3 regions of the Lysinibacillus sp. FSL R5-0849 genome follow, and region 3 is predicted to be linked to each of the others. Evidence: riboswitches for the same ligand, from Rfam matches in the RefSeq annotation. Region 3 holds a riboswitch; each other region holds the start of a gene.
The links. Region 3 has a riboswitch for cobalamin ahead of mmgD (citrate synthase). Riboswitches for the same ligand answer to the same signal wherever they lie in the genome.
Positions count from the first base shown of each region.

Region 1: another riboswitch for cobalamin. It lies ahead of MKY80_RS10520 (hypothetical protein); the one in region 3 lies ahead of mmgD (citrate synthase).
Region 2: another riboswitch for cobalamin. It lies ahead of MKY80_RS20525 (iron chelate uptake ABC transporter family permease subunit); the one in region 3 lies ahead of mmgD (citrate synthase).

Region 1 is NZ_CP152004.1:2,139,163-2,146,870, forward strand. Features, by position in the region: gene MKY80_RS10485 (ABC transporter permease) at 1-629, shown strand, start outside; gene MKY80_RS10490 (ABC transporter ATP-binding protein) at 622-1,368, shown strand; gene MKY80_RS10495 (dipeptide/oligopeptide/nickel ABC transporter ATP-binding protein) at 1,402-2,112, shown strand; gene MKY80_RS10500 (hypothetical protein) at 2,212-2,544, opposite strand; gene MKY80_RS10505 (PH domain-containing protein) at 2,645-3,028, shown strand; gene MKY80_RS10510 (hypothetical protein) at 3,174-3,581, opposite strand; gene MKY80_RS10515 (hypothetical protein) at 3,945-4,178, shown strand; cobalamin riboswitch at 4,408-4,592, shown strand; gene MKY80_RS10520 (hypothetical protein) at 4,825-5,583, shown strand; gene MKY80_RS10525 (TetM/TetW/TetO/TetS family tetracycline resistance ribosomal protection protein) at 5,689-7,629, opposite strand.
Region 2 is NZ_CP152004.1:4,139,733-4,147,440, forward strand. Features, by position in the region: gene MKY80_RS20490 (S-layer homology domain-containing protein) at 1-141, opposite strand, end outside; gene MKY80_RS20495 (endonuclease Q family protein) at 244-1,410, opposite strand; gene MKY80_RS20500 (hypothetical protein) at 1,480-1,650, opposite strand; gene MKY80_RS20505 (TetR family transcriptional regulator) at 1,792-2,373, shown strand; gene MKY80_RS20510 (SMR family transporter) at 2,445-2,798, shown strand; gene MKY80_RS20515 (SMR family transporter) at 2,798-3,112, shown strand; gene MKY80_RS20520 (ABC transporter ATP-binding protein) at 3,190-3,981, opposite strand; gene MKY80_RS20525 (iron chelate uptake ABC transporter family permease subunit) at 3,987-5,033, opposite strand; cobalamin riboswitch at 5,228-5,419, opposite strand; gene MKY80_RS20530 (biotin transporter BioY) at 5,574-6,170, shown strand; gene MKY80_RS20535 (YdhK family protein) at 6,287-6,871, shown strand; gene MKY80_RS20540 (response regulator transcription factor) at 6,913-7,614, opposite strand; gene MKY80_RS20545 (ATP-binding protein) at 7,586-7,708, opposite strand, start outside.
Region 3 is NZ_CP152004.1:2,416,692-2,424,399, reverse strand. Features, by position in the region: gene nikA (nickel ABC transporter substrate-binding protein) at 1-698, shown strand, start outside; gene nikB (nickel ABC transporter permease) at 770-1,723, shown strand; gene MKY80_RS11815 (ABC transporter permease subunit) at 1,746-2,528, shown strand; gene MKY80_RS11810 (ABC transporter ATP-binding protein) at 2,539-3,312, shown strand; gene MKY80_RS11805 (dipeptide/oligopeptide/nickel ABC transporter ATP-binding protein) at 3,315-4,130, shown strand; gene MKY80_RS11800 (NUDIX hydrolase) at 4,178-4,663, opposite strand; cobalamin riboswitch at 4,895-5,090, shown strand; gene mmgD (citrate synthase) at 5,280-6,401, shown strand; gene MKY80_RS11790 (bifunctional 2-methylcitrate dehydratase/aconitate hydratase) at 6,500-7,708, shown strand, end outside.

The sequences.
Region 1 (7,708 bases), 280 kb from region 3:
CGCGCTTATTAGTCGGAGGAAAGGTAACGCTCCTCATTGCCACTGTGTCCGTCGTGCTATCTAGCATAATTGGCATCATTTATGGGGGCATAAGCGGTTATTTCGGCGGTGTCATTGATGCTGTAATGATGCGTATTCTCGAGGCCTGTTTAACCATTCCCTCATTAGTGATCGTCTTAGCTCTACAGGCAATTATGCAGGGCAGTGTGTGGCGAATGGCGATGATTATGGGGATCACGGGATGGTTTGTTACTGCTCGTATCGTCCGCTCTGAGTTTATCCGGTTAAAGGAACAAGAATTTGTGCAGTTGGCGAAAATGTTCCACACGCCGCTGTGGAAAATTCTCTTTGGGCATTTATTGCGTAATTGTATCCCTGCGTTATTTGTGGTGACCATCTTTAATTTTGCTGGGGCTATTTTTACCGAAGTTTCCTTAAGTTTTTTAGGAATTGGTGTCCCCCCAGCTACTCCATCATGGGGAACAATGCTGTACACAGCTCAAAATGATTTACTTGTAGGTGCTTGGTGGATGGGACTTTTCCCTGGGCTGTTAATTTTTATAACGATTTTATGTGTGCAAGTTATTGGAGGTACTTTCAAACAAGGAGGGAGCCGATCGCATGTTTAAGGTTGATAATTTAGCTGTTCGCTTATCCGGCAAATCCCTTATTCAAGGTTTGACTTTTACTGTGCCTAAAGGGCATATTACCGCTATCATTGGTGAGAGTGGTAGTGGCAAAAGTACGACCCTTTCAGCTCTGCTTGGGATGCTGCCAGCACGAGCAAGTATGGAAGGCTCGATTTTATTTAATGAAAAAAACCTCATGGCCATGTCTGAACAGGAGCGTGTGGAGCTACGGAAAAAGCATTTCTTTACCATCTTTCAGGATGCCACGAATAGTTTTTCACCAACTCAAAAAATGAAGCCGCAACTCTATCGGTTGACGGCTTCGAGGGTGGGACATAAGGAAGAGGAATTTTTAAGTAAAATCATGGCTATTTTAAAGGAATTAAACTTACCGGAGGATGTGCTACAACGCTATCCATTTGAGCTTTCTGGCGGTATGCTACAACGCTGCATGCTTGCCTGCGCCTTCTATAATGAACCCGATGTTTTAATGGCAGACGAACCGACCTCTGCTCTAGATATGCTCCATCAACAAGAATTTATCAAATTGCTAAAAAATCTCCATGCCCGCCTTGGGACGACCATTCTCTTCATTACCCATGATTTAGGGGTTGCTAAGATTGCTGATTCCATGCTGGTGATGAAAAATGGTGAAATTGTAGAAAGTGGGCAAGTATCGGAAATTTTTAAGGAGCCCAAGCATCCATATACGAAGCGGCTTGTCGCTCATCATTTTTAGGAGGCGTTGATATTGTTGCTTCATGTTGATCAGGTGAATAAAAGCTATCGAGCAGGACAGCGAATATTGAAGAATATAAACCTAACAGTTGGAAAAGGTGAAATCGTAGGGCTTGTGGGAGAAAGCGGTAGTGGAAAAAGTACTTTGGCCAAACTAATTATGCAGCTAGAAAAGCCTGAAAAAGGGGCTCTGTTTTTTGAAGAGCAATTAATGACGAAGCAAAATCGCTCGTATTTTTATGAAAATTGCCAAATCATTTTTCAAAATGCTACGGCTGCTTTAAACCCCGTGTGGACCGTCAGGGAATTGTTACGCGAGCCCATACAGGTGGCACACAAGTCCTTCACGGACCGCGAAATACAGACAATGCTTGAAATGGTAAAGCTCCCATCAGATATTTTAGAAGCCCTGCCTTCTGAGCTAAGTGGAGGGGAGCGACAACGGGTTAATATACTAAGATCGATTTTAGTCGAACCTCAACTATTAGTATGTGATGAAATCGTTTCGAGCTTAGACCGCTTGATTCAACGAGAGATAATCGATTTATTAGTGACTTTAAATAAAGAAAAAAACATGGCGATTTTATTTATCTCGCATGATTTAAAGGCAGTTTCTTATTTGTGTAATCGCATTTACGTGATGAAATCGGGTGAAATTGTTGATGAGAGCCGTAAATGCGAAGGTGGCTTTGCTTTTACAGACAAGTATGCGCAAATGCTCTTCCAAGCCTTAGAAAACGAATAACATGAAAATAAACCGAAAAACACTTTCCTTATCTGAATGGAAAGTGTTTTTTATTCTTCTTTCAATGATCTGAGTGGGGCGGTCAAATCCTCAGAGGGGCTATAGATTGTATGGGTATCCCTTACGTTCATCCATGTACCAAAGATGAAAGCTATATTGGTTTCCAACCGTATCCACTACTTGTACGTCAAATTGTGGGGCAGCCATATTGACAGTTCCCTCATTTATCACTGCTGTCGTCATTCCTTTATGGAATAGGTTGAGAGAATCCTCATCCTCATATCCTTTTATAAAATCAGTATGCACAGAGCCAAATATAACGCTGTTAGAAATGCTGATCTTAGCCAATTTCTCAACTGCAAGCTCTTCATTCGTACAGCCTAAAACAACAATGGCTAATAGGGACATGACAATGAATAGGTGTGTTCGCAATGAGCCTCCTCCTTATAGAATAAATATTACAAAAACGAGGGTCGTAGCCCAGTTTTCATCATAATATAGTAAACAAACAAAAGCTGAAAGGGGATAAAGCATGGGTTTATTTGATGGATTAATCGGCAATGCAAGCGAGGTGAATTTTGAAAAATTACAGGAGGAGGTCAATGATTTACTAATTCCAAACGAAACCATTAAAAATGCCTATAAAATTATTAGAGACATATTTATTTTTACGAATAAACGATTAATCCTCATTGATAAGCAAGGAGTGACTGGCAAGAAAACGGAATACCATTCCATTCCCTATAAAAATATTGTCCATTTTTCAGTAGAAACGGCTGGTACATTTGATTTAGATGCTGAGCTAAAAATATGGGTATCAGGCAGTTCATTACCCATCCAAAAAAACTTCAATAAGGCGACCAATATTTATAAAGTGCAAAGTGTTTTAGCGCAGTATGTTTTAGGCTCGAATTAATGGTACCTATAGAAACAAAAGCAAAACACATCCAAAGCCCGCATATATGCGAGGCTTTTTTTGTTGTGATTAGAGGACAAATCATAGTGTTAGGTGTAGTTAAAAGTATATGGTAACTTTCGTATTACTTATATTTGGCATTAAACTATTCATTAGTAGAAAGGGGATGAATGTCATACAAGGTGCGAGATTTCTCGATATATTTTACAGTACAGTCGTAGGTTCCTTGTCTAACATCACTAAATTTATCAAAATCTCCAGTGAAATCAAGTTCGCCGTTAATGTCTACAAGTAGTTCGTGGATTGCGGTTCTTCCGTTTGATTCAAACTTTCTTACGGTACATTTACCAGTAACTATTTGAAAATTTTTAGTTTGAATAGCAATAAAATCTTCGATTGACCATACAACAAGAAACAAACATAGGACGCTGAAAAAAGACGCAGTAATTATAACCCCATAAAAATCCTTGTGACTACGTTTATTCTTTATAAAAAAGATTAGGAGAGATGTGCAAATGAGTAGCCCAATTAGTGGGAAGATGATGTCTAACAAAATATATTTCTCCTTTTGAATAACATATAGGCTATTATTCTACAATTATTTTTAATTACTTACTAGTAGAAATAATTTTTTGAAACAGTTTATTTAAGAAGAAAGTCAATCACACAATGTAGTTATTAGAAAGCAAAGCTACAAAGAAATCGAAGCGCTAATTGAAATCTCTCTCGCAACTTTAGCGAGCGAAAGAAGTGAGCAAATAAACTTGATCGATTTTTTGCGTTGAAAGTTCGTGACCCAAAAGTTCTCTATGCTGATCGGTGCTTTATGCTGCTCTGGCCTTACGCACAACTTTTTTTCTTTTTGAAGAACAATAGTTATAATATACACATTAATATTTGTAAAGATGGTGAAACAATGGAACAGATGCTAAAGGAAATAATGTCTCCAAGTAATCAATATAAAGTTCAAATTATAAAACGGAGAGATGGTCTTTTTACAACAGAAGTATATATGTGGCAAGAAGACTGCGGATATGAATTTTGGAGTCCTATTAAAATAGGATTGAGTTTGATTGAAACTGAGGAAGTAGCCGTAACATTAGCCATTGAACAATTAAGACAATACTCTGGTGAAATTATTACTCTGTAGTTACATCACTCAACACTGTCATACGTAGGGAGAATCAGTCAATCGGGTAGATAATTGTTTAGAGTCTTCTAAGTGAAGTTAGTTATTAGTTTGAATATTCTGAAATATCGTAAGATAATAATAAAGAAACTGGAATATTTTATGTTATTTGACATCGGAAATAGACTACCTTACAATTGATTTTAATAGTCTGTAAGGAATGTATAGAACACAGCATTCCTCCACAACTGAATAGCGTGTAGTAATAGGTGTAAATTGCGTGCAATTTGCTTAAAAGGGAAGTCGGTGTGAATCCGACACTGTCCCGCAACTGTAAATGTGAGCGACTTTTCAGCAACCACTGTCAAATGATGGGAAGGGGAAAAGTGGCGATGACCATGAGTCAGGATACCTGCCTAGTTACGAGTACACACCATAAACCTACGAGGAATAGGAGGTGGCATGTTGACAAAACAGAATGCTCTGTTCGTCACAGTACGTCATACGCCCAAAGTTCATGAAAGGGTTCATTTTAGAACTCCTTCACATTTACTTAGGGTTTGTTTGGCATTGTGTGATGAAGCACATTAAAGCGAAGGATTTCCTCAAACATAGTAGGAAGTCCTTTTTGTTTTGAAAATATGTACGCAAAGGGGATGCACATAGGATGAATATTCATGCAACGACAACACAGGAAACGCCTTTTGTAGATATGACGATTTGTAAGCAGTCACGGACAGAAATTGCTAAGAAAGCGAAAACAAGAATGGTGGTCGAATCACTAATTGATCAATTATTAGCAACGAGACTGATTCGCAACAATCGTTTTTTTGAGCAAATCTTATATAATAAAGACATTATTTGGATACAAAATGGGGAGGTAGAAGGCCATCTTTTTGCTCAGGCGAATTTAACGGATCAACTGAAAACGAAGACGAATAGCTTTATGATGTATATGCCAACCAACCCTATTGTTTATGAGGTGAATGGGGAGCAGTACCACTTAATTACACGCATTGATTCAACACGAGCAAAGCCTAATCTTGACCGTCTTTCACAGGAGCCCAATCCAGTGTTAAGCGCTGCACGTGTCAATGATTTACTATGCTCGATTGTCATACGTTTTTATGAAACGTATATGAACGATTTAGAGCAAATTCCTCATCAGGATAAACTAATTGCATTTGCACAGCAGGAATACACGCAGTTTCTTCAAGCCGTTCAGGAATTAAATGATTATCACTTTAATTGGCATCCACGTGGGAACGGCCACGAGCTATTATTAACATTAATTGATCAACTACAAATATTAAAAAGTCAGCCTGGAAAAGTAGTTATCGACTTCACGAATACGCAAGGTTATGTGGTGGTTGAACCTGCCTATCCGGTGCACAAGCCTTCAAAGAAAGCTGTTGGTGCCATATAAAAGCAAGCCCTCCATGAAGCGGAGGGCTTGCTTTATTTTTTGTAGGGATATTCTACCTTCATCTGAAGTACTAGTTCAACAGATTTGCCATGCTAGTACATGAACTTAGCTCTGACAATGCATGGCTGCTTGCGCCTCTTGCCAAGGGACAGAATAGCCTTTACCTTTTGAACAAAAAATGCTGGAAGAACTGTATTCAGGGTCGGCATTTTTATCATAGCCTATTTGAGATATTACTTCTTCTGCATGATGACACACATCATAGCCATCAAATTGGAGGGTAAGCGCACCTTTCCCATTTGTATAGGCGGCAAAAATCGTGCTATAGCTCATGAAGGTCGCTACTGGTGCACGTCCTGTTAATACAACGTCTGTTTCAGTGAGTACAGGGTCGTCGAAGGTGCCAGCAGCCTGTTGAATGTCGGTCATCATACGGCCAATAAAGTCATTGGAAGCCTTCATTTTAAAGCGATAATACGGCTCAAGCAGGACGTTCTGTGCTTGTTCCAGTCCTTGGCGCAGTGCTCGGAAAGTGGCTTCTCGGAAATCACCGCCAGACGTATGTTCATTATGTCCACGTCCCGTTAAAAGCGTAAAATGAATATCTGTTACTGCGTAGCCTGTGAGTAAGCCATGATGATCACGTTCAAACAAATGCTTCTCTACGAGGCGCTGGTTGCCCACTGATAAATCATCTGCATGGCAGGCATTGCTAAAGGTAATGCCAGTCCCACGTTCATTTGGCTGCATTAATAAATGAATTTCTGCATAATGCTTAAGTGGTTCAAAATGTCCGTAGCCTGTAACGGTTGTCGCAATTGTTTCCAAATATAATATTTGCGGCTCTCCAAAAGAGATGTTTAATGTAAAGCGCTTCAATAATACTTCTATCAGTACCTCTAACTGAATGACACCCATTATATGCACATGGATTTCCTGAAACTTTTCCTGCCATACGACACGCAATGATGGCTCCTCGGCCTCTAGTAGACGGAAAATCTTTAATACTTCTTTAATATGTTGCTCACCCTCATATTGAACTTTTGCCTGTAATGTAGGGACAAGCTCATAGGGCTGTGATAGCGTGTTACTGCCAATGCGATCGCCAATGTGTGCCTGGCTGAGCCCTTTAACAGCGAAGATTTCACCAGCCTCAACATGCTGAACAGTTTCAAAACGGCTGCCGTTATAAAGACGAATTTCTGTTACTTTCTCTGTAAGGTCTCCAAACGTAAATTCATCTCGAACATGTAATTTGCCTGTTAAAGCCTTGATGAATGTTAAACGCTGATGGCCATCATGTCGTATTTTAAAGACCTCTCCTTGAAACGGTGCTTCCGGCTCGAAGTGAGTACCCGTTATGAGTGGAAGTTGAGCAATCAATTCTTGAATGCCTTCATCTTTTAATGCCGAACCAGTAAAGCAGGGGAAGGCGGATTCATTTTTAATCATCGATTGTAGGTGCTTCATACACAGGCCATGCTCCAATGCTTCATTCAAAAAGGCATCCAGGAGCTTTTCATCACGCTCCGCCAGCCATTCCATGATTGTGCTGGAAACATAATTCTCCTGAAGTGGTTCATCGACGAATAATACATGTTCCGAGAAATCTTTATGGAGCTGGGTCATCACAGCCCTTACATCTGCTCCGTCACGATCTATTTTATTAATAAAAAAGAATGTAGGGACATGATAGTTTCGTAAAAGCTGCCATACCGTTTCAGTATGACCTTGAATACCCTCTACCGCACTTATAATAATGATGGCATAATCCATGACACGGATGGCACGCTCCATCTCTGGGGAGAAATCGACATGTCCTGGTGTATCAATCAACGTATATGTATCGTCGCCAATAGTCATGCGTCCTTGCTCGGCAAATATCGTAATGCCCCGTTTGCGCTCAAGCTCATGATTATCTAAATAGGCATCCTGATGATCGACACGTCCCCGCGCTTGAATACTATTTGTATGAAAAAGCACTTGCTCAGAAAAGGTTGTTTTTCCTGCATCAACATGAGCAAGAACCCCAATCGTCTTGTACATAATAAATCCTCGTTTCTATAAGTAGCTATCTTCTCATTGTATCAGAATACTAGCACAATTATTTCTTGTAAAATGATTC
Region 2 (7,708 bases), 1.7 Mb from region 3:
TAGAGCTATATAATCTGCCTGAGTAGTCCAACTTGGTGCTATGTAATCTCCTGTTTCTTCAGCAATCGCAGCGACAGGTATTGTTAATTGTAATGCAAGCATGCTTGTGGCTAAAAAACGGAATTTCTTTGAAAATTTCATACTTTCTCTCCCCTACCTAAAAATAGTAATTGTTTTAACTATTTTACTAGAAGGGAGTTAAAAATAGGTTAAAAAACCAATAATCTTTTTAAATCATTTTTGCTATTCAATGTGGACCTTCCCATAAATTCCACCACCACCAACTTCAATATTTAAATGACCTGTTCTCGCAGCATCTATTAATTTGGCCATTTTTTGTGGCACAATTTGTTCAAGTTGTTCAATGGTTACTCGATGTAAAATATTCATCTCTGTTCCAAATGCTTGCAGTAATCGTTCCATCATTTTTGGGCCAATACCAGGAATAAAATCGAGCGGTACTTGATGGATATACAGTGGTCTATTTTTTTCGTGTGTAAAATCCTCTGATAATTCCTGTATACGTGAAGCAACACCCTTTATGATTTGTGGACTTCCACAGTTCGAGCAAATTATAGCTTCGTTACTAAGTTGTTCTCCGCACTTACCACAAACTGTTTGATGATATTTACCAAGTAATGGATTCAAGCCATAATTGGCGATGATTGCTCGTCCCTGTTGTTCACGAAGAGCCATTTGTAATTCTACAAAGTTTGCGTCTGCTAATCGTAATTTTTGATACTCTCGTGCGAGTTTCCCAAGAGAATGCGCGTCAGAATTACTCACGAATGGATATGCTTGAAGCTCTTTAATATGGCGTACCATATTTGTATCTGAGCTTAACCCTAATTCAATTGCATCTATTAGCTGGGGATCAAAAACTTCTGTTAGACTGTGATGAACACCTTTGCCATATAAACTTTTAAAGGGAGTAAATACATGAGCAGGAATAAATAGCCCTCCCAACTCATGAACTTTTTGTTGCAATGTTCTTCCATCACAGTAAATTCGTTGTGAGCTTAAATGAATATTTTTCATATGCTGAGACATCCAATTTGAAAATTGCTCCATGAGCAATAATGTAGGAAAGTAAGCAAGCACATGAATGGGACCATGGCAATATTGATCATAGATTTCTATTTCTGAACCTGGTATCAGTGTCGTTTCTTGAAAACGCAGTCCACCCTCTGCCAGTTCCACGAGTTCACCTTGGTCAATCATCTCTTTCATTTCCTCTATAACCTCAGGCGAATGACAATCAATAATACCAATGATGTCCAGTCCTTTTCTTGCACTAGCAGTCTCTAATATGCGCGCTAATGTCAACGTTTTACTACCAGTAATTTTCACAGCACGTCCTTTAGCTGTGCGGCCAATATGAATATGTAAATCAGCATAAAACTCTTTCATGTTCATTCACTCCTTAAACGCTACTTAAAATGAAAATACCTTACATGACTGCAAGGCATTTCACATTTATTATGATGGATGATTATTGGTTGTGCTATTATTTTCCTCATAAGCCCCAGAGCTATTTGGTGGCATAGATGATGAATCATAGGCAACTAATGTGACACCCATTTTTTTCTCCAGTTCATTAATTTTCGCAAGTTGCTGTGAATCTAATTGTGCAAATTTAATGTTTTCCATTGTCATCAATCCTTTCAAACATAAAGTTCCCTGAAGTTAAAACAACTATACTCGCCGAAAATGACTGACTATCAGTCATTTTTCGTTGACATTCATTTTTCTCTCCTGTAACATACTAATAAGTAAGGCAAAGTGAGGGATATCATGTCAAAGGAAGAAAAAATTATTCAAGCAGCCATTGAAGTATTTCGAGAAAAAGGTATTGAAAAAACAAAGGTTTCAGATATCGTAAAGACAGCTGGTATTGCACAAGGAACATTTTATCTTTATTTCCCATCGCGTCTTTCGGTTATGCCCGCTATTGCCAAAAATATGGTAGAGCGCATTATGGCTACTGTCGAAGAAGGTGTTTCAGATCATAAACCCTTTGAACAGCAGCTTGAAGAAGTGGTAGAGATGATTTTCTTAATTACGAAAGAATATGGAGATATTGTCGCACTTATTTATGCGGGTATTGCACAAACTGAGCATTTGAAAGAGTGGGAAAACATCTATTCACCCTACTATGCTTGGATGAGTCATTTTTTATTAACGGCTCAGCGACAAGGAATCATCCGAGATTCCATTAATCCATCGCGATCAGCCAAGCTTATCATTGGTCTAATCGAATCTGCTGCCGAACAAATTTATTTGTTTGACGATAGCAAGGATGAAACCATGCAGCAGCTTAAGCTTGAGCTTCTAGACTTTTTATATCACGCACTTGGCCTACGCCACGCATAAGTGGCGTTCTCTTTTATCTCAAAAATGACTGAATGTCAGTCATAAAATTCTACTACGGAAGGAATTTATTTATGCAAAAAGAATGGATGTATGTTGGACTAACAAGTTTATTTGAATTGTTTTGGATATTCGGTTTTAACGTAGCAAATACATGGTGGCATTGGATCATTATTGTATCTATTATCGCTGTTGATTTTCACTTCTTATCGAAGGCTTGTGAAAAACTCCCTACGGGTACTGTCTACGCAATTTTCGCTGGAGCAGGTGCAATTGGTACTACATTAATGGATATTTTTATTTTCAATGGTGATTTTAATGCAATTAAAGGGATATTCATGGTTATTTTAGTATTGGGCGTTATTGGCCTAAAATTGGCGGATAATCCATCGAAGGATACTAGTACGACAAAAGGAGTGGATGCATAATGGGCTGGGTATTCGTTATATTAGCAGCAGTGGCGGAAATAGTCGGTGTCATTGGTTTACGCTTTTATAGTCAACATAAAACCGTACGAAATTTATTATTATACGTCGGAGGCTTTGGTTTATCCTTTGCACTTTTATATGCTTCCTTCAACTATTTACAACTAAGCATCGCCTATGTTGTTTGGGTTGGTATTGGAACTGTAGGTGCCGTGCTGGTCAATATTATGTTCTTTGGGGAATCTAAAAACCTTGCACGAATCATCAGCATCATTGCGATTATCATTGGAGTTGCAGGTTTAAAAGCGGTATCTTAATAGTAGATGACAAAGGGCGCCCTCTTATATGAAGGAGCGCCCTTTTTTATTAGATGGTGTTGAATGATCGTGGCAAACTAAATAGGGTTGCCCCCTCTTGCGAATTGTTCAGGGACATATGTAAGATACGGCTTACCCGTCAGTGAATGTGTTTGAATATCAGCAAATACTCCAAATACTTCTCGCAACAATGATGGTGTAAGTACTTCTTCTGGTGTACCATGGCAAACAATGCGTCCGCGCTGTAAAACATAAATTTGGTCACAGTACATAGCAGCGATATTCAAGTCATGGAGAGCGGCTACTACTGTTAGATGCAAAGTTTGAATTAAGTCCATCAGTTGAAGTTGATGTTGAATATCTAAATGATTTGTTGGTTCATCTAATATAAGGACCTGTGCTTGCTGAGCGAGTGCTCTTGCCACCATAACACGCTTCTTCTCCCCACCGGAAAGTGAGCTAAAGCTTCGTTTCGCTAGGTGCAATATGCCCGTTTGCTTCAAAGCATCTTTTACAATTTGAAAATCTTGCTCCTGATCAAGCTCTAATAGCTTTTTATGTGGAGTCCTTCCCATACTGACTAAATCATGAACAGTAAAGTCAAATAATACGGGTGTTTCTTGACTAACAACGGCTAAATTTTTAGCAATGGCTTTACTAGATTGCTTTAAAATATCTTGTTCATTTAACAAGACTGTCCCACTTTCTGGCTTTAGGAGACGATACATATTTTTAAGCAATGTCGACTTCCCACTACCATTGGGGCCAATTAACCCGACAAATTGCTTTTCCTTTATTTTTACACTTACCTCATGAAGTATTCGCTGATCGTAAATGGAGAATGATACTTGTTTTGCTTCTAATGTCATGGAAGTTAATCTCCTTCACCGAAAGAATAATTATTACGACGGAGTAACCAAATGAAAAACGGCCCCCCACAAAAGGCTGTAATAATACCGATTGGCATTTCCTGTGGAGCAATAATAATTCGAGCTAATGCATCTGCCCAAACTAAGAAAATCCCTCCCAATAAAGCACTGACTGGTATTACATATTTATAGTTAGAACCGACAATTAATCGTACTATATGCGGAATGATTAATCCCACAAATCCGATAGAACCGCTCACTGCTACAAGTACCCCCGTTAAAAGTGAGACAAGTAAAATGAGCTGTATGCGAAATTGTTGAAGATTCACTCCTAACGTTACCGCCGCCTCTTCCCCAAGTAATAGCAAATTTAAATTTCGATAGAATAGCCATAAAAGCCCGAACACAATGAAAAAGATGGAGGCGGGAATAATAATATTATTCCATTTTGCTCCAGCTAAGCTGCCTAACATCCAAAACATAACGGACTTTAAAGCTCCCTCTTGCTTCGACATCATTAATATAAAATTAGAAATGGCCGTTAATATAAAGGAAACCGCCATCCCTGCCAATAGCAAGCGAAAAATCGAGACACGGCCACCTACGCGCGATAAGAAAAACACTAACCCAATTGCGAGCAAAGACCCTATAAAGGCTGATACAGAAAGTGCGTAGATACCTAAAAATGAAAAAGCACCTAAAATAATTACTGAAGTTGCTCCAACTGCTGCTCCTGAAGAAATTCCTAAAATATATGGGTCTGCAATGGAATTTCGTACAAGTGCTTGAATCGCTGCCCCTGCAATGGCTAAACCCGCTCCTACAATAGCGGCAAGGATGACACGGGGTACTCTTATTTGCCAAATAATGATTTCCTGTGAGCGACTCCAATCTTGCTCTATTGAGTGTTGTATAAAGGGTAATTTCGAAAGAATTACTTTCCATACATATAATGGCGTCACCGAAACAGATCCAACCATTACAGCAAGTGTCATGGATACGATTAATACTAAAAGAAGCACTAAAGAAAATAACATAAATTTTTTATTCATTCATTAAACTCCTACTAAGATGATGAATGAAGCAATTAAATATACGTTCGCATAATGTAGGTCAGATGATCTTACTTCAGTTGGCACTCAATAAAAAAAGGCATTTCATGCAAAAATACGCACAAAAATACCCTCGAATAAACAAAGTCAGAAAATCCAGCTATTGTCCGTAATTGCTTGCATCCTCGTGGGCATTACAGGTATTACTTATTGGCAGGTCTCCTGACTTCGATTCATCATCCTATAAATAGCCTTCCCATTTTTAACAGTGGCAAATAAACATGATAGGACTCCTCGTTACAGTTGCGGGACAGCGTCGGACTTCCACCGACTTCCCTTTTAAGCGACATTGTTTAAAATGTCACACCAATAGTATGTAAAGTTAAAAAATTATGACGATTCTATCATACATTTTTATAGATAGTTAGTCTACAAGGAATTTCCAACACACTTAAGTTAACCTACACTTATAATTAAGTTGACACATTTGTTTTAGTTTTTTACACTAACGATAAATACTTTGAAATTAGAGGTGAAGTCATGTCAACAGTATCAGAACAAAGTCATCCAAAATTAAAGACGGTAGATATTGCCTATATCGGAATATTTTCTACCCTCATGATGATCGGTGCCAATATAACTTCCTTTGTGCCCTTTATGACAGTGGGAGGAGTGCCGATTACTCTACAAACCTTTTTTGCCATTTTAGCCGGACTTATTTTGGGTAGTAGGAAGGGAGCGCTTGCCTGCACAGTCTATATGTGTATTGGATTAGCAGGAGCACCTGTCTTTGCTCGCTTTGGTGGAGGGTTCAGTCAACTATTAAGCCCTACATTTGGATTTATTATCACTTTTATTTTAGCAGCATATGTTGCCGGTTTAATGGTAGAACGAAGTGGTACAAAGAAAAGCTATATACTAGCCGCATTCATCGCAACTGCTATCAATTATTTAGTTGGTACAAACTGGATGTTTATTGCGTATAAACTATGGGCCAGTGCGCCAGAGGATTTTTCCTATAGATTAGCATGGCTCTGGATGATTCCCCCACTCCCAAAAGATATTATCTTAGCTATTTTCGCTGGTATTTTAGCGTACCGACTACAAAAAACATTGAAAATCATGCCCATTCAATAGCGCTTCCATCCACTTCTTTAGTCAATAGACTAAAGAAGTTTTTTGTAATAATGAATGTCCATCATTTCTGCATATTTGTTTGTTACAGTAAGGGCAAATAGAAAGGAGGATCTCATATGACATTCAAGCGAAGATGGTCAGGTGGACTATTATCAGCAGTTGCTATACTTACTTTATCCGCTTGCTCTGAAGATAAAACAGAGCCTTCATCAACTTCAGATACTACTCCTGAGACTGAGCAACAAACAGAAATGGATCACTCCACAATGAATCATTCTAGCTCAGCAGAAGTGCCGGCTACATTAAGAAAAGCTGAAGATCCAGCATTTCCGGTTGGAAGTACCGCTATGATGACAGATGGGCATATGGAGGGGATGAAGGGTGCCGAAGCGACGATTGTTGGTGCCTATAAAACTACAGCCTATATCATTTCTTATGATCCAACATCAGGTGGCAAACGTGTAGAGAATCATAAATGGATTATCCATGAGGAATTATTGGATGTTGGGGAAGCACCACTGTCCCCTGGTACAGAGGTAAAAACGACCGCTACTCATATGGAAGGCATGAAAAACGCAACCGTCCGCATTGAAGAAGCTGTACCAACCACAGTTTATATGGTTGATTACACTTCAACCACGAATGGTGAAGCAGTGAAAAATCATAAATGGGTAACAGAAGATGAGTTAACAGCGCAATAATTCGAACAACCTCTCCCAGTATATTTGGCAGAGGTTGTTTTCTAGTTTTTATGTTCTAAAGGCTTTCGGTCCGCAAACTTATGCCATTTATAGCCGATTCCCCAAACGGTTTGCAAGTAATCATCAGCAGGAAAGCCACTTTTCCTTAATTTTTCTCGTAAATTACGGACATGGGAATCGATAGTGCGATCCTCAATGGATACATGATAACCCCAAACTGTGTTAATAAGATGTTCTCTTGAAAACACTTTATTTTGATAATCTAGAAATAAGGACATCATGGAAAATTCTTTTGGTGTTAATGGGATTGCCTCTTGTTGATAATATAATTCAAAGGATTCTTTATCTAAGCGTAAACCCTCAAAGACAACCACCTTGTCTTCTATCTTGGTTCTCCTTAATACAGCATGTATACGTGCTAATAGCTCTTCCTCATCAAAAGGCTTTACTATATAATCATCTGCCCCAATGTTTAAACCTTTTACAATATCCGAATGCTCTCCTTTAGCCGTAAGCATGATGATAGGTACATGCCAAAACTTCCTGATTTCTTCACACACTTGAAACCCATCCATTTCTGGCATCATAATATCCAAAAGAACTAAATCCACATGCTCTTCCTCTAGATAAATGAGCGCATCTTGAATGGAAGACATTGCTCTACATTGAAAACCGGGCTCTAAGTAAAGAGTCAATAAATCTAACATTCTTGGTTCATCGTCTATGCATAAAATGGTTTTCATCCGCTTCTACTCCTTTAAACGATAATTCAAAAACAGTCCCTTTATTTAGTTCACTTTTAACCGTCACTTCTCCCCCATGAGCCTGTACGAGTTC
Region 3 (7,708 bases):
ATGCTATCAATAAAGAACAAATGGTAGACAATATTACACATGGTACAGAAAAAGTGGCAAACACGCTATTCTGGAATGCCATTCCTTATGCCAATATTGATTTAGCGCCCATTATATATAATCCTGAAAAAGCGAAGAAATTGCTAGATGAAGCGGGCTGGACGCTACAGAAGGGTGAAAAAATTCGTTCGAAAAATGGTCAACCCCTTACATTAGATTTAATCTATATTGCTACTGATGCCATTCAAAAACCTATGGCGGAGTTAATGCAAGGCGAGCTAGCAAAAATAGGGGTACAGTTAAATATTGAAGGGGCAGATGTTATGGTTGGTCTGCAAAAATTAATGGATGATCAGGTTGATATTAACTTCTGGCGAACAAATGGACCGCCGACTGATCCACATAGCTTTGCAAATGAATCAGCTACGCCAAATGCTAGTGGTGTATATGAAGCAAAATTAGGCTTACCAAATGCTAAGGAGATCGATACAAACATACATCAATTATTAGTCGGTACCGATGAAGAGGAACGCGTGCAGCTATATACGGATATTTTAACAATGTTCCACGATCAAGCATTATTCTATCCAATATCGTATGAAACAAATAATGTTATTTATCAACCATATATGAAGGATTTTGCACCACGTGCTTCTGAGTATGACATTCCATATGCGCAAATGGATAAAGAAAACTAAGTATGAAAGAGAGAGTGTGTCGAAATAGGGCAACTCTCTTTTTATCATCGGATGAAATAGGAAGTGACGGCATGTACGAATCGACTTGGATGTTTTGTGTAAAAAGAATTCTCACTCTACCATTTGTATTAGTAGGCGTATCTATTCTGACCTTTGTGTTTATTCGTTTCGTACCAATAGAACCGGCAGAGGTCATCCTTCGACTCTCAAGAATTGCCCCAACACCAGAGGCTATACAAGCTTTACGAGAAGAATTAGGGACAGACAAGCCTTTTATCATGCAGTATCTGCTATGGGTAAAAGGCATTTTACAGCTAGACTTTGGGACATCTTTTGTTAGTAAATTACCCGTGGCTCATGAGCTATTTGCTAAACTACCCGCTACCATTGAATTAGCTTTAGTAGCATTTATCCTCATTTTAACTTTTAGTATTCCATTAGGGGTTGTGAGCGCATTATATAAGCATTCCTTTATCGATAAAATCATTCGATTATTTACAGTCCTAAGTGTATCCATTCCAACATTTTGGTTAGGGTTTATCCTACTCTATCTTTTCAGCTTAAAACTTGGCATTTTTCCAACGAATGGAAAAGGTTCGATAGCACATATAGTTTTACCGGCCTTCACCTTAGCTTTACCTACAATCGGATTGTTCTCACAGTTTATCCGCTCTGCCATGATCGAAGAATACGAGCAGCCATATGTAAAATATGCACAGCTTAGAGGCTTGAGAAAATCGGTCATTCTCATTCGACACGTGGGGAGGAATGCTGCTATACCGATATCAACATTGTTTGGGATGACACTCGGAAATTTGCTAGGTGGTGCTGTCATTGTCGAGCAAGTATTTAGTTGGCCTGGACTCGGTCGATATATAATAGAATCCATAACGAATCGTGATTACCCCGTTGTACAATGCTATGTGTTGGTGATTGCTGTCATCTATGTGCTCGCCAATTTAGGCACAGATGTATTGCATCGTTTATTGGATCCTCATCTGATGATGAAGGATAGGAGAGAGTAAAGTGAACTTAGGACGTATACATATGAGAAGATATATTAGTCTCACCTTACTGATTTTTATTGGTTTACTCGGACTGTTTGCCCCACTCATTATGCCTCATGACCCTTTAGCAGTCGATATTTCTAAGAAATTTTTAGCACCCTCATGGGACTATCCATTAGGAACAGACCATTTAGGAAGATGTGTCTTCTCCCGATTGCTTTTAGGGATTCGGTATTCTTTAGGTGCGGCGCTCGTCATACAAATAGTTGCTATTCTAGTAGCGATACTATTGGGCGCATGGGTCTCCTTAAAAAGAGGTATAATAGATGCGCTATTTATTCGGGTATGCGATATTTTATTAGCTTTTCCAACACTTGTACTAGCATTTGGGCTTTTAGGTGTATTAGGACCGAGCTTGAAAAATGTGTTAATTGCACTTAGTTTAACACAGCTTATTTATTATTCGAGGCTAATCCGAGGTTTATTTATTGGCATGAATGAAAAAGATTTTATTCTAGCGGCAAGAATTAGTGGTACTACAGGTGCGAAATTAATTATTCGTCACTATCTCCCTCATGTTTGGCCACCGATTGTAACGATTGTGGCATTAGATATGGGGAAGGTCATTTTAGAGATTGCGGGCTTTTCCTTTATTGGGCTTGGTGTGCAGGCTCCTACCCCTGAATGGGGAATGATGGTAAATGAAGGGAAGCAATATATCCGCCAACATCCTGAATTAATGCTATATCCTGGGCTTGCTATCGTCCTTGTTGTCCTAGTATGTAATGTTTTAGCAAGTAGTTTGAAGAAGCCTGATCAGTAAAGGGGTAGTTATGAAGAAAGTTTTAGAAGTGAAAGACTTATCGGTCAAAGTTGGAGAACAGAATATTTTATCCTCCATTCATTTAACAGCCTATCAAGGCCGAGTGTTAGGAATTATTGGGGAAAGCGGTAGTGGGAAAACGATGCTTTGCCAAGCTATCATGCAAGCCTTGCCGACTAGAGCACAGATCACCAAAGGGCAAATTTTCTACCATCAACAAGATTTATTGAAGGTAACTGCTGCTCAAATGAGAGCTTATCGTGGTAGACATCTTTCCATTATTATGCAAAATCCTTCGACTGCCTTTGACCGTGTTCAAACCATTGAAGGTCATTTTCGTGAATCATTAAAGGCTCATTTTGTTATAACTAAAAATGAAATAAGACAAATTGCTATTGAAAGCATGTCAAAAGTTAATTTACCTAATCCCGAGCGCCTTTTACACTATTATCCATTCCAATTAAGTGGGGGAATGCTACAGCGTGTAATGATTGCTTTGTCACTGGCAATTCAAGCCTCGGTATATATAGCTGATGAACCAACGACAGCTCTTGATACAGTCAATCAAAAGCAGGTATTGACCTTATTTGACCGTATTCGCTTGGAAACACAGGCAGCCATCCTTCTTGTGACACATGATTTAGGCGTTATTGCTGAACTTGCTGATGACGTGGCCGTGATGTATAAGGGGGAAATAATTGAACAAGCGAATGTCTATGATTTTTTTGATGCACCTCAGCATCCTTATACAAAAAAACTATTACAATCCCGAATTATGTTTTAGAGGTGAAAAAATTGAAGCTACTAGAAGTGAGAAATATTGAGAAGAACTATGCACATAGACCGTTCATATTCAAGCGAAGACAGGATGCTCCTGTATTACAGAAAGTATCATTTTCACTTCAGGAGGGGGAATGCTTAGGGATTGTTGGACAAAGTGGCTCAGGAAAAAGCACATTGGGCCGAATTATATTAGGAATGGAAAGGCCAACAGCCGGTGAGATTCTATTTCAAGGGGTTAATCTTTATGATGCCACTAGCCAACAGAAAAAAATGATACGGAGAGATTTACAAGCAGTCTTTCAAAATAGCTATCATTCATTAAATCCAAAGCAGACCATTTTTCAAATTTTAGAGGAACCGTACCTAAATTTCGAGCATTATAGCTCAGCTGAGAGACATTATAAGGTAAAGGAATTACTTGATCATGTAGAGTTAGACAAATCTATTACCGAAAAGTATCCCTCCCAGCTTAGCGGAGGACAACAACAGCGTGTTAACATTGCAAGAGCGCTTGCCTTACACCCAAAATTAATTGTTTTAGATGAAGCCATTAGTAGTTTAGATATGATTTTGCAAAAACATATCATTCAATTACTACAGACACTACAAAAGGATTTGCAACTTGCATACATTTTCATTTCTCATGACCTACAGGCTACACGCTTTATTTCAGATCGCATCCTTGTCATGCAAAATGGTCAGCTAGTAGAGGAAAGTATGAAAGGTGAACCATTTAAGCATTCCGCATCACTTGAGCTATACAACGCGATTTTACCCACTCACCCTCGCGAAAGAATTCACAAGAATACTTTAGAATGAACTGGAATGTCTTTGCGAAGAAAGTCCTTATTAAAATTCTTACATTGTTATTTGGAAAGCTTCGTAAAGGAGCTTTCGAACCCCCATATTTTACCCTCTAGGTTGTATAAGAGAGCGACCGTCCTCTGTTCCATATTATTCGGAAGTTCTTCCTTACTGAAATAAGTGAGGCTTAAGCTCTCACCATCTTTCATTTCCAATACACCCCTTACATGTTTAGCCCTATACAGGTGAATGACTGTATGGATTTCATCGCCATTCGGATAACAGTAGTAATAATCAGGTCCTGAAAAAACACCGATAAAATCAAACTCTGTAGCCACGAGTCCAGTTTCCTCATAAAGTTCACGAGCAGCAACCTGCTCTAATGTTTCGTTTATTTCCATTGAGCCGCCAGGTAATCCCCAATCCAACGTATCTGAACGATGTTGAAAGAGTATCTTCTTATCATCATTAACAACAAGAACTGTCGAACCGACGCTTATAATCGGTCTATTACCGATAAGCTTTCTTAATTCTGTTATATAGCCCATCCCGTCACTCCACGTTTCATCGTTATGCAAAATAATTCGCTTTTTTAAAGTAGACTTCATAAATATAGCTTCATTGGGATTGATTAACAATCTTTTTTTGAGCGAAATAATGCTTAAATATGCAGAATAGTTCGTCAAAAATGAAAAATAGCTTTTTATAATCAGTCTTTTCTGAATTTTACCTATATTGATTGTTTGGAAACCTCTATGTTAAGGTAAAAAGACAAATTGAATATGCTAAATTTTGGTGGTTCAAATGGGTTTGATTCCATTTGATTAAAAGGGAAGTTGGTGTGAGTCCAACACTGTCCCGCAACTGTATGTAGGAGTTCCATAACGTGGCCACTGTTTTGTTCATCAAAACGGGAAGGTGTTATAGGAATGTTGATGATAAGTCAGGAGACCTGCCGCTAAATAAGCATCAATTGACCTACGAGGATAGGGAGGTGTTAGCTACTGTATGGTGATTGTGAATGGATGTAAGTTCACTGTTTTTTGTTCTGTCATACTTTTGTAGATTAACAACTTCTAAAGGGGTAGAAGTTGTTTTTTTGTTGTTCTTTCGAGTTTGAATGGTAACGCTTACAAGAATGATTAAACAAAGGGGTTGTAATTCATGGAGTTAACGTATTCACCAGGTCTTGATGGAGTTATTGCTGCGGAAACAAAACTGTCTTTCTTAGACGTAGTAGGAAGCCAAATTGTTATACGGGGCTATGATTTGATTGAACTATCTCAGCGATATTCCTATTTAGATATTGTCCATTTATTATTGCACGGAAACCTACCAACTACTGAGCAACAAGCTGACTTACAAGATAAATTGAAAGAAAACTATCACGTTCCACAAGAGCTTTTTCAAATTTTCAACTTATTACCAAATGGGACACATGCTATGGACGGCCTTAGAACTGGAATTTCAGCGTTAGCAGGGTATGATCAGCACATCAATGATCGTTCGACTGAAAAGAATGTAACACGAGCATATCGACTTTTAGGCGGAATGCCCAATATCGTTGCGAATAGCTACCGTGTATTAAATGGTCAAGAGGTAGTAGAACCGGATAGTGAGCTTTCATATAGTGCTAATTTTTATTACATGATTACTGGAAGAAAACCAACACCATTAGAAGAGGAAATTTTTGACCAATCACTTGTTTTATATAGTGAACATGAAATGCCGAATTCGACCTTTGCTGCTCGTGTTATTGCCTCCACACAATCCGATCTGTATGGTGCTCTAACTGGTGCTGTCGCATCATTGAAAGGAAATTTGCATGGTGGGGCGAACGAGGCAGTCATGTATATGCTGCTTGAAGCTAAGACAGTGGAAGGCTTTGAAGCGATGCTGAAAAACAAGCTCAAAAATAAAGAGAAAATAATGGGCTTTGGCCATCGTGTCTATATGAAAAAAATGGACCCAAGAGCGCAGATCATGAAAGAAGCTTTGTATAAATTATGCTTGGAGCAAGGGGATGACCGCTTATATCACATGTGTGAAGCTGGTGAAAAAGTGATGGTGGAGGAAAAAGGCTTGTATCCAAATTTAGATTATTATGCTGCGCCAGTGTACTACATGCTGGGCTTACCAATTGAATTATATACGCCTATTTTCTTTGGCTCTCGAACGATTGGTTTATGTGCACATGTGATCGAACAACATGACAATAATCGATTATTTAGACCTCGTGTTCATTATATAGGCGAGCGTCATAACCTTGAAGAATTGTCGGTATAATCAAGTTTTAACAACTCGCCATAGAGCTGATGGACATTCTGACCAATGCCCATCAGCATACTAGTATATCAAATTCATACCTTGAAAGGAAGATATAGATGATTAAAACGAATGAAAAAACGATGACAGACCAGCTTCTTGTTGATATTGCGGATTACGTATTAAACACAAAGATTACGAGCGAAGAAGCTTACGAAACGGCTCGATATGTTTTATTGGATACGTTAGGTTGTGGCATTTTAGCTTTACAATATCCTGAATGTACAAAACTTCTGGGTCCTGTAGTACCAGGTACAGTCGTTCCAAATGGTACTCGTATTCCAGGAACATCCTATGTCCTTGATCCAGTTAAAGGTGCCTTTAATATCGGTTGTATGATCCGTTGGTTGGATTATAACGATACATGGTTGGCGGCAGAATGGGGGCATCCTTCTGATAATCTAGGTGGCATTTTAGCTGTAGCCGATTATTTGAGTCGTGTAGGTGTTGCAGAAGGGCAAGAGCCTCTCCAAATAAAAGACGTTTTAGAAATGATGATACAAGCTCATGAAATACAAGGAATACTTGCACTCGAAAATAGCTTAAATCGTGTTGGCTTAGATCACGTCTTATTTGTCAAAATAGCAACAACAGCTGTAGTAACAAAGGCTTTAGGTGGTACTCATCAAGAAATTGTCAATGCTTTATCAAATGCTTGGATTGATAATTCAAGTTTAAGAACCTATCGACATGCCCCTAATACGGGATCTAGAAAATCATGGGCTGCTGGTGACGCTACAAGCAGGGCGGTACAACTAGCAATGATGGCTGTGAAAGGGGAAATGGGCTATGCAACTGCATTATCTGCACCAGGCTGGGGATTCCAAGATGTGCTCTTTAATAAGCAAGAATTAAAGCTTGCGAGACCACTTGCATCTTATGTTATGGAAAATGTCCTCTTTAAAGTGTCTTACCCTGCAGAATTTCATGCTCAAACGGCTGCAGAATGTGCTGTTCATTTACATCCTGAAGTAAAGAATCGCCTAGCTGAAATTGACCGCATTAACATTACGACGCATGAATCAGCCATACGAATTATCGATAAAGAAGGGCCACTTCACAATCCTGCTGATCGTGATCACTGCCTTCAATATATTACAGCTATTGGTCTTATTTATGGTGACATTACAGCAGATCACTACGAAGATGAGGTGGCTGTAGACCCACGTATTGATGACTTGCGAAATAAAATGGTTGTCGTGGAAAAAAGCCAATATACAATCGACTATTTAGACCCTGATAAACGATCCATTGCGAATGCTGTTCAA